DNA from 2 places in the Streptomyces sp. NPDC025784 genome. Region 2 is predicted to be linked to the other one. Evidence: riboswitches for the same ligand, from Rfam matches in the RefSeq annotation. Region 2 holds a riboswitch; the other holds the start of a gene.

Region 1 (6,814 bases), on a different contig from region 2:
TCTCGTGAAAAACGCCGACGAGAATCGGCCGACCGCTTCGGCGAAGCCTTCCGAGGTCATCGCGCCGCCCCCGCGCCGAATCGGGATGAACCTCCTCGTCTCATCGACCGAATAGCGCCTTGTTCTTCATATTCGGGACGGCTAGACGAAACACCGTCTGAACACGTGTCGTATAAACTCCGCAAACGAGGCAGAGAATTGGCGCTCGCGGTCGTGGAACCTGTCGGCAGATCCAGACCCCACGCCCCTCTGACCCCGAGAGCTGACAGCGCCGTCCGCCCCCGCCCTCGTGCTGCCATGCCTGTCGAATGAGAGGCGACCCACCATGCCGCTGCATGTCCCCCCGGCTCCCGCGCCCGCCCTTCGCACCGTCCTCACGGCACTCGGTTCCCCCACCGCAGTCCGCGAGGCCCGCACCCCGTCCCTGCGTCTGGCCCAGGGACCCGTCACACCCGAACTCCCGCTGCCCGTCCACGTCCTGGACCGGACCACTCCCGAGGGTGCGCCGGCCACCCGGCTCGCCGGCTGGCGCTTCCTGATCCGCAGCGGCGATCGCGCAGTGGCCGCGGCCGACACCATGCTGACACCCGACGGCTGGGCGTTCTCCCGCTTCTTCGAGGGCCCGTACATCACCGCGACCGAACGCGCCGTGCGTCAGGCCGAGTCCATGCAGCAGCCGTACCAGGCACGCCTGCTGTCCGTGCCCGAGCTGTACATGCTCACGCTCTGGCTGCACGGCGACTGCACCGCGGACGCCGCCACCGGGCTCCCCGCCGCCACCGACCTCCTCGTCCCGCTGGCCCCCGCGCCGCCCGGCATCGCCGCACACCGCCCGCACAGCGTCGCCGAGCTGCTGCCGGTGCTCACCCACCGGCTCACTCCCGCACCGCTGCTCATCACACCCGCGTAGGACCGCGACCGCCCCGCCCGCACGGGCGGACACCCTCGTGAACCTCGCACGACAGGCACCGGCTCCCGTGCCCCGCCGCCGCTCCGCCGGCCGCGGGGCACGCCGCTGCGCACCGCTCGTCCCAAACCGCCTCGCGAGCACGCTCGTCGGTGCTCCACGGCGCTCGTACGAGGCAGGACACGCCCCGCGCCCCGACCGGACTAGCCCTATTCGACCACCCCGAACCACCCGAAGAGACAGTGCAGTTGGGATGAACCGTCCGCACGGGTGATGCGTCATCAACCTGTAAGAAGCGGTGCCGCGAAATCCCTGCGGATTGACGTCCGTAGAGCAACACTGGTTTCCAGACCACACACCAACGGGGGGCGGCCATGAACTCATCGAGCCGCGGGACAGACACCACAGCCATCACTCACATCTCGACCCAGCGAAAGATCCCATCCATGTGCCAGCACCAGCCACCGTGTCCGTCAGCCGAGTCAGCCGACCGGGAGTCCGCCCGCCTCGTGGCGCACCACCCGGAGCAGGGATGGAGCCTGCTGTGCAACGGCGTTCTGCTCTTCGAGGACACCGGTGAGCTCCTGCCCGACGGTCAGATCATCGCCCCGCACCGCCCGCTGGGCAGCGCACAGGTGATGACGGCCGCCTGAGGCAACCACGGGTCGCAGGCACGCGGCCCGGAGACACGAGGGGCCGGCCCGGAGACGTACTCTCCGAACCGGCCCCGACGCATGTCCGTGGGTGACTACTCCTCGTAGCCGCCCGCGTCCGCCGTGTCGATCAGTCCTCGTAGGCGTCGAGCGGTGGGCAGGAGCAGACGAGGTTCCGGTCGCCGTACGCCTGGTCGATGCGGCGCACCGGCGGCCAGTACTTGTCCGCGGCCGAGACACCGGCCGGGAAGACGGCCTCCTCGCGCGAGTACGCGTGGTTCCACTCGCCCCCGAGCGCGGCGGCGGTGTGCGGGGCACCCCGCAGCGGGTTGTCGTCGACCGCCCACTCTCCCGAGCCGACCTTGTCGATCTCCGCGCGAATCGCGATCATCGCGTCGCAGAACCGGTCGAGCTCGCCCAGGTCCTCGGACTCGGTCGGCTCGATCATCAGCGTCCCGGCCACCGGGAACGACATCGTCGGCGCGTGGAAGCCGTAGTCGATCAGACGCTTCGCGATGTCGTCGACGCTCACGCCGGTCGCCTTGGTCAGCGGGCGCAGGTCGATGATGCACTCGTGCGCGACGAGCCCGCCCGGACCGGTGTAGAGCACCGGGTAGTGCGGCTCCAGCCGCTTGGCGATGTAGTTCGCGGACAGCACGGCCACCTGCGTGGCGCGCTTGAGACCCTCACCGCCCATGAGCCGGACGTAGGCCCAGGAGATCGGCAGGATGCCCGCGGAGCCCCACGGAGCGGCCGAGATCGGGCCCACACCGGTCTCCGGACCGGCCGCGGGCTGCAGGGGGTGGTTGGGCAGGTACGGCGCCAGGTGCGCGCGCACGCCGACCGGGCCGACGCCCGGGCCGCCGCCGCCGTGCGGGATGCAGAACGTCTTGTGCAGGTTGAGGTGCGAGACATCACCGCCGAAGTGCCCCGGCTTGGCCAGACCCACCAGCGCGTTGAGGTTGGCACCGTCGACGTAGACCTGACCGCCGGCCTCGTGGACCTGCGCGCAGATGTCGGCGACGTGCTCCTCGAACACTCCGTGCGTCGAGGGGTAGGTGATCATCAGTACGGCGAGTTCGTCGCGGTACTGCTCGATCTTGGCACGCAGGTCCTCGACGTCGACCTCGCCGTCGTCCGCGGTCTTGACGACCACGACCTTCATGCCGGCCATCACGGCGCTCGCGGCGTTGGTGCCGTGCGCGGAGGACGGGATGAGGCAGACGGTGCGCTGCTCGTCGCCGTTGGCCCGGTGATAGCCGCGCACGGCCAGCAGACCGGCCAGCTCGCCCTGCGAACCTGCGTTGGGCTGGAGCGAGACCTTGTCGTACCCGGTGACCTCGGCGAGCCGCTCCTCGAGCTCCGTGATCAGAGTGAGGTAGCCCTGTGCCTGCTCGGCCGGGACGAACGGGTGCAGCTGGCCGAACTCGGGCCAGGTGACCGGCTCCATCTCCGTGGTCGCGTTGAGCTTCATCGTGCAGGAGCCCAGCGGGATCATGCCGCGGTCGAGCGCGTAGTCGCGGTCGGACAGCTTGCGCAGGTAGCGCAGCATCGCGGTCTCGGAGCGGTGCTGGTGGAACACCGGGTGGGTGAGGTAGTCGTCGGTGCGCAGCAACGCGGCCGGCAGGGTGTCCTCGGCCGTGGCGTCCAGCGCCTCGACGTCGCCCTCGACACCGAACGCGGTCCACACGGCGCCGAGCTCGCGGCGCGTGGTGGTCTCGTCACAGGAGATCGACACGTGGTCGGCGTCCGCCTGGTGGAGGTTGACGCCGTGCTCGCGGGCGGCGGCGACGATCTCCGCGGCCCGGCCCGGGACCCGCACGGTCAGCGTGTCGAAGTACGCACCGTGCACGACCTCGACCCCGCCCGCCGTCAGACCCGCGGCGAGCACGGTGGCGTACCGGTGGGTACGTCGCGCGATGGTCCGCAGACCGTCCGGACCGTGGTAGACGGCGTACATGCCGGCCATCACGGCGAGCAGCACCTGAGCGGTGCAGATGTTGCTGGTGGCCTTCTCCCGGCGGATGTGCTGCTCACGCGTCTGCAGGGCGAGGCGGTACGCCTTGTGTCCGTCGGCGTCCACGGACACTCCGACCAGGCGACCGGGCAGGCTGCGGGCGAACTTCTCCTGGACCGCCATGTAGCCGGCGTGCGGACCGCCGAAGCCCATCGGCACACCGAAGCGCTGCGTCGTGCCGACGGCGATGTCGGCGCCGAGGTCGCCCGGCGAGGTGAGCAGGGTCAGGGCGAGGAGGTCGGCGGCCACGGTGACCACGGCGCCGAGCTCGTGGGCCTGGTCGACGACCGCCTTGATGTCGCGTACGGCACCGGAGGCGCCGGGGTACTGGAGCAGCACGCCGTTGATGTCGCGCTCGGCGATCTCGGCCGGGATGCCCTCGCTGAGGTCGGCGACGACGACCTCGACGCCGGTCGGCTCCGCGCGGGTCTCTATGACGGCGACGGTCTGCGGCAGGGCGTCCGCGTCGACCAGGAAGAGGCCCTTCTTGTTCTTGCCCATGCGCCGGGACAGCGCCATCGCCTCGGCGGCGGCGGTGCCCTCGTCGAGCAGCGAGGCGCCCGAGGTCGGCAGCCCGGTCAGCTCGGCGACCACGGTCTGGAAGTTGAGGAGTGCCTCCAGGCGGCCCTGCGAGATCTCCGGCTGGTACGGCGTGTACGCGGTGTACCAGGCCGGGTTCTCCATGACATTGCGCAGGATCACTGGCGGCGTGAAGGTGCCGTAGTAACCGAGGCCGATCATCGAACCGAGCACCTCGTTGCGGTCCGCGAGGGAACGCAGCTCGGCGAGGACCTCCGCCTCGGTACGCGCGCCGGGAAGCTCCAGCGCCTCGGCATTCTTGATCACGTCCGGCACCGCGGCGGCCGTCAGATCGTCGAGCGACCCGTATCCGACGTGGGCGAGCATCTTGGCCCTGGCTTCGAGGTCGGGCCCGATGTGGCGCTGCTCGAAGGGGATTCCCTGCTCGAGCTCGGAGAGCGGAATGCGGTGGGCGGTCATTGCGGAGGCCTCCTGGTCTGACGCGACCTTCGAGGGGCACCCCGGCACGGGTACCCCGACGGCCTCCCCCTCTGTCATCTCAACCTGAGAGCTTCACCGGCCCGTCCGACGTGCCGGTTTTCACCGTCGGTGAGAGCGGAAGCCATTGGCAACCGCCCTGCTTTCCAGAGTGACCTCGTCCGTGCGGTACGTGAGCCTGAGAGATTCCGGGGAGGATTTGCTCCTTCGGCGCCTCCGATGAAGTCTGGAGGACTCTCCCGCACGGGGTCAGCAGCCGCTGTCAGCCTACCAGCGAGGACAAGACACGATCCTTCGAGTGGCCGCCTGCCTGAATCTGCTCTTTTGTAGTGCTTACGGATGAGTTGCGACCAAGTGGAGGGCCCGTGCAGACCGACATCGATCCGCGCAACCTGATCGGCCGCAAGGCGTTCGACCGCAATGGCACCAAGATCGGCACGATCGACGAGGTGTACCTCGACGACGCGACCGGCGTACCGGAGTGGGCGGCCATACGCACAGGCCTCTTCAGCAGGGACGCTTTCGTGCCCCTTGAGCCCAGTGAACTCGTGGAAGGGGCCCTGCGCATCCCCTTCGACCGGGCTCTGATCAAGGACGCTCCCGACTTCGGCGTGGGCCGGCACCTCTCGCCCGAGCAGGAGCTCCAGCTCTACCACCACTACGGACTCGACGTGGCGGCCCCCTCCCCGCCTCCGCCGGACCGTGACTTCGGCAAGATCGCGGGCTCGGACGAGCCCTGACCCGGATGCTCCAACGCGTCCGGGGAAACCACCGGAACGACCAGGGGCAGCGGATCGGCCGGCTCCAGCTCGGGGTCGTCGGTCCGGAACGTCTTGACCCGCCCCGGCGCGGAGTAGGGCGTCTCGAACCGCACCGTGACCCGCCCCAGGCCGCTGCCCTGGACCCAGCCGTGCCCGTGCTCGGCATGCCGCACGTCGTGCCCGGCGGGCCACCGGCGCTCGGCGGGCGCCTCCGATGACGCCCCGGAGTCGCGCGAGCCCTCGTCGGCGGGGTGCTCCTGGCCGGGGGGCTCCTCCGCCGCGGCATGGGCCTGCGCCTGCGCGAACAGGTCCTCCTGCGTGTAGTCCGCGAGCCCTGAGACTCCGACCCCCAGCAGCCGCACCCCACCGGTCGTGTCCACGGCCTCCAGGAGCCGCGCGGCGGCCTCCCGCACGACCGCCGGATCGTCCGTGGGCCCCCGCAGCGTCTCGGACCGGGTGAGCGTCGAGAAGTCGTACCTCCGCACCTTCAGGACGATGGTCCGCCCCGACAGTCCCGCCCCGCGCAACCGCTGCACGCACCGGTCGGCGAGCCGCTGCACCTCCAGACCGACCCGCGTGCGGTCGTGGATGTCCACGTCATAGGTGTCCTCGACCGAGACGGACTTCGTCTCCCGCTCGGCGACCACGGGCCGCTCGTCGTGCGCCAGCGCCATCGCGTACAGCGCGTGTCCGTGCGCCTTCCCCAGCAGCCGTACGAGCTCGTCCTCGCCGGCCTCGGCGATCTCCTCGACCGTGGTGATCCCCGCACGCCGCAGATGGTCCCCGGTCGCGGGACCCACGCCGGGCAGCGTCCGCACCGACATCGGCCCCAGCAGCGCCCGCTCGGTGCCGGGCTCTATCAGGACCAGTCCGTCGGGCTTGGCCTGCTCCGAGGCGATCTTCGCGAGCATCTTGGACGCGGCGAGGCCCACCGATCCCGTGAGTCCCGTGACGGCACGGATGTCCGCGCGCAGCTTCACCCCGGCGAGCCGTGCCGAGCCCTCGTCCCAGGCCGCGCCCCCCGCCTCCAGGTCCACGAAGGCCTCGTCCAGGCTCAGCGGCTCCACCAGGGGCGACAGGGCCCGCAGCAGCGCCATCACCTGCTCGCTGACCTCCTTGTAGAGGCTGAAGCGGGGCACGAGATACGCGGCGTTGGGTGCCAGGCGCCGGGCCTGGGCCATGGGCATCGCCGAGTGGACACCGAAGACCCGGGCCTCGTACGACGCGGTGGCGACGACACCGCGCGGTCCGAGCCCGCCCACGACGACCGCTTTTCCGCGCAGGCTCGGCTTGGACGCCTGTTCCGCCGAGGCGAAGAAGGCATCCATGTCGAGATGCAGGATCGTGGGCGCGGTTCTCACATGTCCGATGCTGCACCACGCCACTGACAATGCCCCTGCGCGGCCCGCCGCCCACAGGACGGCCCGCGAAGCAGCACGCCCCTCGCGGCGACCGCCCA
Region 2 (6,814 bases):
GGTGCCACCGAGGTCGATCGCGTCGCCCGCGAGGACGTCCTTGTCGATCGTCTCGGCGTTGACCTTCAGGTTGACGACGATCTTGTTCGGGTACTGCTTGCGCAGCGGGTCCGTCTTGGCGTCCCAGTTCTCGTTGCGCACGAGGACGGCCTGCTTGCCGTCGGAGTAGCTCTGGAACTTGTACGAGCCCGAGGACACGATGTTCTTGACGTAGTCGACGCCGTTGTCCTTGGCCTGCGGGACCGGAGCCGTCTGCGGCGAGGCGACCAGGTAGTCGAACTCCTGGAAGGCCGTCTTCAGGTGGAACACGACGGTCGTGTCGTCGGGGGTCTCGATCGACGACAGGCCCTTGGCGCTCTTGTCCTTGTAGGGGCCCTTGTACTTGTCGCCGCCCTTGAGGAACTGCTGGAAGTAGTTGGGGCCGAGGGAGAGCACGTCACGCGCGAAGTTGGAGCGCTCGACCGCGTACTTGACGTCCTTGGACGTGATCGCGGTGCCGTCCTGGTACTTCAGACCCGCACGCAGCTTGTACGTCCAGGTCTTGCCGCCGTCGCTCGGGACGCCCTTGCTCTCCGCGAGGTCCGGGACGAGGGTGTTGCCCTTCTCGCCGGCGCCGGGCTGGAACGTCATCAGCGGACGGGCGTACAGCCGGCTGAGGTTGTACATGTACGCGTAGTACGTGTTGCCCGGGTCGAAGGAGTCCGGCACGTCGGAGTACTCGTACGTGACCGTGCCCCCCTTCTTCGTGGAGGCGTTGACGACGTCCTTGGTCGCTGCGTTGGCCCCAGCTGATTTGGTGGTGTCGTCGTTCTTGTTGTCATCGGCCTTGCTGCAGCCTGCGACGAGCAGACTCGCGGAGCCGATGGCCGCAACTGCGGCCAGCGCTGACCTTCGCATGATGGGCGGGTTCCCCTCCATTGTCGGAAACTTGATGGGCTCTCGGTGTGCGTCAGGCATCAACGGCTGCGCGGGTCGAGAGCGTCACGGAGACCGTCGCCGAGCAGGTTGAACGCGAGGACGGTCACAAAGATGGCGAGGCCGGGGACGATCATGAACTGAGGGTCGACCTCGTAGTAGTTGACCGCTTCCCTGAGCATGCCACCCCACGATGCCTGCGGCGGCTGGATGCCGACCCCGAGGAAGCTCAGGGAGGCCTCGAAGAGGATGTTGGTCGGGATGAGCAGCGTCGAGTAGACGATGATCGGGCCGACCAGGTTGGGCAGCAGCTCCCGGAACAGGATGTACGGGCCCTTGGCGCCCATGCCCCGGGAGGCGTCCACGAACTCTCGCTCGCGCAGGGCAAGGGTCTGACCGCGCACGATCCGGCCCAGGTAGGGCCAGTTGAAGAAGCCGATCACGAAGATCAGCACGCTCAGGTGGAGCGGGAGCCCTTCGAGGCCGAACGCGCCGCCCTGCAGGGTGGCGGAGATGGCGATCGCGAAGAGCAGGAGGGGGAAGGCGAGGAAGGTGTCCATCAGGCGGCTGATGATCGAGTCGACCCGCCCGCCGTAGAAGCCCGCGACGACGCCGAGGATCGCGCCGATCACGTTCGACAGGATGGTGGCGCCGAAGGCGACGACCAGCGAGACCCAGGAGCCCTCCAGGAGGCGGGTGGCGAGGTCGCGGCCGAACTTCGGGTCCACACCGAGCGGGTGGTCCGCGCTCATGCCGCCCATCCCGCCCTTGGGCAGCGAGGTGTTGGCGTCGATCAGATCCTGGTTGAAGGCGTTCGGGTCCAGACCCAGCAGCGACTGGATGGGCCGGGCGAGGATGGCCATCAGGATGAGCAGCACGACGATGACACCGCCGGCGACCGCCACCTTGTCGCGCTTGAAGCGCGTCCAGGCGATCTGTCCCAGGGAACGGCCCTCGATCTGCCCCTTGCCGACTCCGGCAAGCACAGCCTCTGGCTGCGCTTCCGATGCCGCCGCGGTGGTCTCGATCGGTGCGGTCACAGTGACCCGACCCCTCTCGCCGGTGGTGACCGGCCTACGCCTGCCGCTGTCTGCGGCTTGGTTCACTTGCGTGCCGGGAGGTCGGCCGCAGATGGTGCGACCTGGTGACCCGGCTGATCGTTCGACTTGCACTCGCTCACAGGATCGATGACCCCATGTCTGATGGGCGAGTCTTCAGTGCCGCCACGATCACGTGCCAGGTCTGATGGAGAAAGTATGCGCAACCGTGATGCTCTTAAGGGGATTCCGTTATCCGAACAGTGGGTAACGCGAGGCGGACAGGGGGCAGTTGCGCCGGAAGGGGCCATGACGCCCTCTTTCGGTACGCGTCCACCCCAACCCGGACAAGCATCCCTTACGCCGGTTCCTCTGCAGGTCAGGCCCAAGACACTGCCGCGGAGAACGCCTGCGCGACCGCTGGGCCACGGACGGCGGGCCGCCGGCGTGCGCCGTCAGTATCCACCTCGGGCCGGCGGATAACCGTAGCCGCCCGCCAACGGCGCCTGGGCCGGGGCCGCGTGGGCCTCACGGTCGTAGAACGGCCGGGCGTTGGCCCGCAGCCACATGGCGACCGGGTCGTACTCGTCGGACATCGCCACGGTCGAGACGGGCAGCCCGTCGGGGACCGCGCCGATGGACTGCTGCATCATGGCGCGCACCGAGTCGACCGCGGGCGGCGAAGTGTCGTACACGTCAAGGCCGATGGCGAGATAGGGCGCCCCGAGGGCCGGCTGCACCCAGGCACGGCGCAGCGACCGCACGGCGGAGGTGCGGTGCGCGTTCTGCGTGAGCAGGGCGTAGAACTGCGGGATCTCGATGCCCGGTTCGGACAGCCGCAGCGGTCCGGCGGGCTGCCGCTCCAGGCCCGCGGCGATGCGCCGCAGGTCCAGCCAGGGGATGCCCATGCCGCCGCCGGGCGCGTGCGGATTGAGCCAGAGGCCGAAATGGTCGGGGTAGAGGGTGCGGGCGACGTCGAGGCCGTCGACCACCTCGTACGAGCGGTTCCAGCCACTGGCCGAGAGCTCCTGGGCGGAGGTGACGCACGGCGCGTAGCCGAAGCCGTCCACCTCCATGTTCCCGTACTGGGCGTCCGGGGACCCGGCCTGGCCGTGCCACAGGAGCATCCAGACCTGACCGGACGACGGGGTCGCGAGCGCGCGAAGGAGCGCCTCGTAGGCGTCGTAGCGCCCGGGGGTCACCTGGCGCAGCATGTGCTCGACCTGCCCGGCCGCGGCCGTGCCCGACGCGCTCACCCTCAACCGCCCCTTCGCGAACAATTCACGACGAACTCATCCAATACGCCCGAGCCACCGGTGACGAACCTGCGTCAACACCTCGACCGAGCCATGAAACCAGCTTAAGCGGCGATCCTGACAGCGACTTGACGCACGGCGTCACGGGTCTCCGTGGTGTCACCGCTCACGCTCGTGCCGGGGTCAGTACTCGCGCTGGTAGAAGGGCCGCACCTGGGCGCGTATCCAGTCGCCCACCGGGTCCTGGGCGACGTCCAGGAGAACCAGGTTCACGGCGTGGCCGACCGGGACCCGGCCGAGAGCACGGCCCAGCGCGTCGAGCGGGAGCGTGCGGGCGTCGCCCTCCCACTGGGAGAGCTCGACGCCGATGAACATCACCGGGGCGCCGCCCTCGATGCTGGCCAGGCAGCGGCGGGCGCTGAGCACGACGCCGGTCCCGGCGAACTCGGCCGACGCGGCGGACAGGAAGTCCACCGGGTCGTCCTGCCAGTCGGGCTCGAACAGCCGCACCCGGCCGCCGCTCGCCGGCCCGTCCAGCGGGGTCCGCCCCGCCCGGCACAGCTCGGCCACCGCGATGGGCGGCAGGGGTACGCCGACCACGCCGTCCGGGTTGATTGCGATGCCGACCTGGGGCGGCAGGCCCCGGGCGAACTCGACGGCGGGCGCGATCGTGTACGACAGGTGACCGCCGGTGACCTGGCGGAACTGCTCCTCGGAGCTGAACACGGGGACGTACGCCTGGCCCTCGATCTCCAGCGTCGGCAGGTCGAGGGGGCCGCTGTGCGGACCGCCGCCGTTCGGCAGGGGCACCCAGACGAAGCTGCGGCCGAGGACCTCGATGATGCGGGCACCGGCCGAGGGCACGCCGAGCGAGGCGGACAGCACCTCCTCCAGCTCGTTGCCGGGCCATCCGCCGTGCGGATGGGGGTGCGCCTGTGCCGGGAAGTCCATCTGTCTACCGCCTGCTTCGAACCACTGTTCCGGCTGGAAAGATTAGTGGGCGTCGGTGACGGCCCGGCCGTCGAAGTCGATCCGGCGCAGCACGCCCGCCGCCTCACGGTCGATGAGCACCGCCGAGCCGCAGCCCTCGGGCAGGTCGCCCTTCTCCACGGCACGCAGCAGCCTGGCCACGGCTCCGCGATGCCGTGCGAAGGCGTAGCGCGAGACACCGCGGCCCCGGTCGTGCTGGCCCCGGAGCGCCGTGCCGGGCGGGACGTCGAGCAGCAGCAGGTGCAGCGAGCCGCCCCGGCGCCGGGCCTCGCGGGCCAGCCAGCGGCGCACCCAGGCCTGCGTGCCGCAGTCGTGCACGACGACGCCGGCGCCGGAGCGCAGCGCGCGACGCAGCCCCGCGTAGTGCGCGAGGCGGACGAAGGGGCGGTAGACCGCGTACGGCAGCCATCGGGCCCTCCCGGCGTCCCAGCGGTCACGGGTGTCCTGGGAGTCGATGCGCGGGCCCGTGACGGCCCGGCGCATCAGGGTCGACTTGCCGCTGCCGGGCAGCCCCGTGACCACCACGACGTCGGACGCCCCGAAGAGCAGGCCGTGCGGGCTGTGCCCGGCGCGTGCCCTCAGGTCGCGGACGACGGCCGCCGGGAGCGGGCCGCACGCCTCCCGGGCCGGGGCGCCGGGCTGCTTGGGCAGGGCAATTCCCGAGGTCGTCGCGTACGCCGTGGTCCTGTTCACCGTGATCGTCCTCCCCTTGGGTGTGGAGTCCCATCCCCGTCGAGTGTAAAGAGAAGGTAATGCGTCGTCTCTCTCGTTTCCGTACTCGGACTGCCACAGGCCGGTTACAGATGCGGACTGCCCCGATCGGACGGCGCGTGCAATGATGTGCGCGCCAACTGCATACCGGCCGCTTGAATCCGCGCGGGAGAGTCCTGGGGCACGAGTTCCCGGGCGCCGAAGGAGCAAGTCCCTCCCTTGAATCTCTCAGGCCCCGTTACCGCGCGGGCGAGGCACATCTGAAAAGCGGGCCGCTGACCAGTGGCTCCACCCAAGGTGCAAGTCACGACCACCGTTTCGTGGGGTCGTGGCGAACCTCTCAGGTTCCGATGACAGATGGGGAGGAACGACCTCGCCGTCATGCCTTGGGAGCCCCACCGATGAGCAGCAACGCACCCCGTCACACCGCGCTCGATGCCCTGCATCGCTCGCTCGGCGCGACGATGACCGACTTCGCAGGCTGGGACATGCCCCTGCGGTACGGCTCCGAGCGCGACGAGCACCTCGCCGTCCGCACGAAGGCCGGTCTGTTCGACCTCTCGCACATGGGCGAGATCACCGTCACCGGGCCGCAGGCCGCCGCCCTGCTGAACTACGCCCTGGTCGGCAACATCGCCTCCGTCGGCGTCGGCCGCGCGCGCTACACGATGATCTGCCAGGAGGACGGCGGCATCCTCGACGACCTGATCGTCTACCGGCTCGCCGAGACCGAGTACATGGTCGTCGCCAACGCCTCCAACGCCCAGGTGGTCCTCGACGCGCTCACCGAGCGCGCGGACGGGTTCGACGCCGAGGTCCGCGACGACCGCGACGCGTACGCCCTGATCGCCGTACAGGGCCCCGAGTCCCCCGGCATCCTCAAGTCGCTCACCGACGCCGACCTGGACGGCCTGAAGTACTACGCGGGCCTGCCGGGCACCGTGGCCGGCGTCCAGGCGCTCATCGCCCGCACCGGCTACACCGGTGAGGACGGCTTCGAGCTCTTCGTGGCGCCCGCGGACGCCGAGCGGCTGTGGCAGGCGCTCACCGAGGCGGGCGCCCCCGTCGGCCTCGTCCCCTGCGGCCTGTCCTGCCGCGACACGCTGCGCCTGGAGGCCGGCATGCCGCTGTACGGGCACGAGCTGACCACCTCGCTGACGCCCTTCGACGCCGGGCTCGGGCGGGTCGTGAAGTTCGAGAAGGAGGGCGACTTCGTGGGCCGCAAGGCCCTGGAGGCCGCCGCCGAGCGGGCCGAGAAGAGCCCTCCGCGGGTCCTCGTCGGCCTGATCGCCGAGGGCCGTCGCGTGCCGCGCGCCGGGTACACCGTCGTCGCCGACGGCACGGTGATCGGCGAGGTCACCTCGGGCGCCCCGTCCCCGACGCTGGGCAAGCCGATCGCGATCGCGTACGTCGACGCCGCGCACGCTGCGCCCGGGTCCGCCGGTGTCGGCGTGGACATCCGGGGCAGCCACGAGCCGTACGAGGTCGTGGCCCTGCCGTTCTACAAGCGCCAGAAGTAGGCACCGGGCGCGCGACGGACGCCATGGGCACCGGAAGGAAGCGGACCGAGCGAGCGCCGCGGGGGTACCCGCGCGCGTTGGTGCGTGACCTGTGCCCCGGCGTGCCGTCTCGTATCCCATGACCACCCCTCCCCCGGGTTTCCGGCTTCGTCCGGGCACGGGGTACCCCCGACATCAGCAGTCCCCCGCGTACAGGAGAATTCAGGCCATGAGCAACCCCCAGCAGCTGCGCTACAGCAAGGAGCACGAGTGGCTGTCGGTCGCCGAGGACGGCGTCTCGACGGTCGGCATCACCGAGTTCGCGGCCAACGCGCTCGGCGACGTCGTCTACGCCCAGCTTCCGGAGGTCGGTGACACGGTGACCGCGGGCGAGTCCTGCGGCGAG

What was found. Region 2 has a riboswitch for glycine ahead of gcvT (glycine cleavage system aminomethyltransferase GcvT). Riboswitches for the same ligand answer to the same signal wherever they lie in the genome.
Region 1: linked by a shared signal. The riboswitch ahead of gcvP (aminomethyl-transferring glycine dehydrogenase) and the one ahead of gcvT (glycine cleavage system aminomethyltransferase GcvT) in region 2 are both predicted to bind glycine.

Annotation. Positions count from the first base shown of each region.
Region 1 covers NZ_JBVHMN010000010.1:356,419-363,232, forward strand. Annotated here, with positions in the region: gene ACZ4IF_RS24125 (hypothetical protein) at 326-910, shown strand; gene ACZ4IF_RS24130 (DUF5999 family protein) at 1,354-1,560, shown strand; gene gcvP (aminomethyl-transferring glycine dehydrogenase) at 1,691-4,576, opposite strand; glycine riboswitch at 4,751-4,846, opposite strand; gene ACZ4IF_RS24140 (PRC-barrel domain-containing protein) at 4,960-5,334, shown strand; gene ACZ4IF_RS24145 (DNA polymerase IV) at 5,253-6,716, opposite strand.
Region 2 covers NZ_JBVHMN010000011.1:39,057-45,870, reverse strand. Annotated here, with positions in the region: gene ACZ4IF_RS24370 (ABC transporter substrate-binding protein) at 1-897, opposite strand, end outside; gene ACZ4IF_RS24365 (ABC transporter permease) at 957-1,955, opposite strand; gene ACZ4IF_RS24360 (enhanced serine sensitivity protein SseB C-terminal domain-containing protein) at 2,408-3,208, opposite strand; gene ACZ4IF_RS24355 (enhanced serine sensitivity protein SseB) at 3,392-4,159, opposite strand; gene ACZ4IF_RS24350 (AAA family ATPase) at 4,202-4,897, opposite strand; glycine riboswitch at 5,066-5,163, shown strand; glycine riboswitch at 5,164-5,276, shown strand; gene gcvT (glycine cleavage system aminomethyltransferase GcvT) at 5,311-6,429, shown strand; gene gcvH (glycine cleavage system protein GcvH) at 6,638-6,814, shown strand, end outside.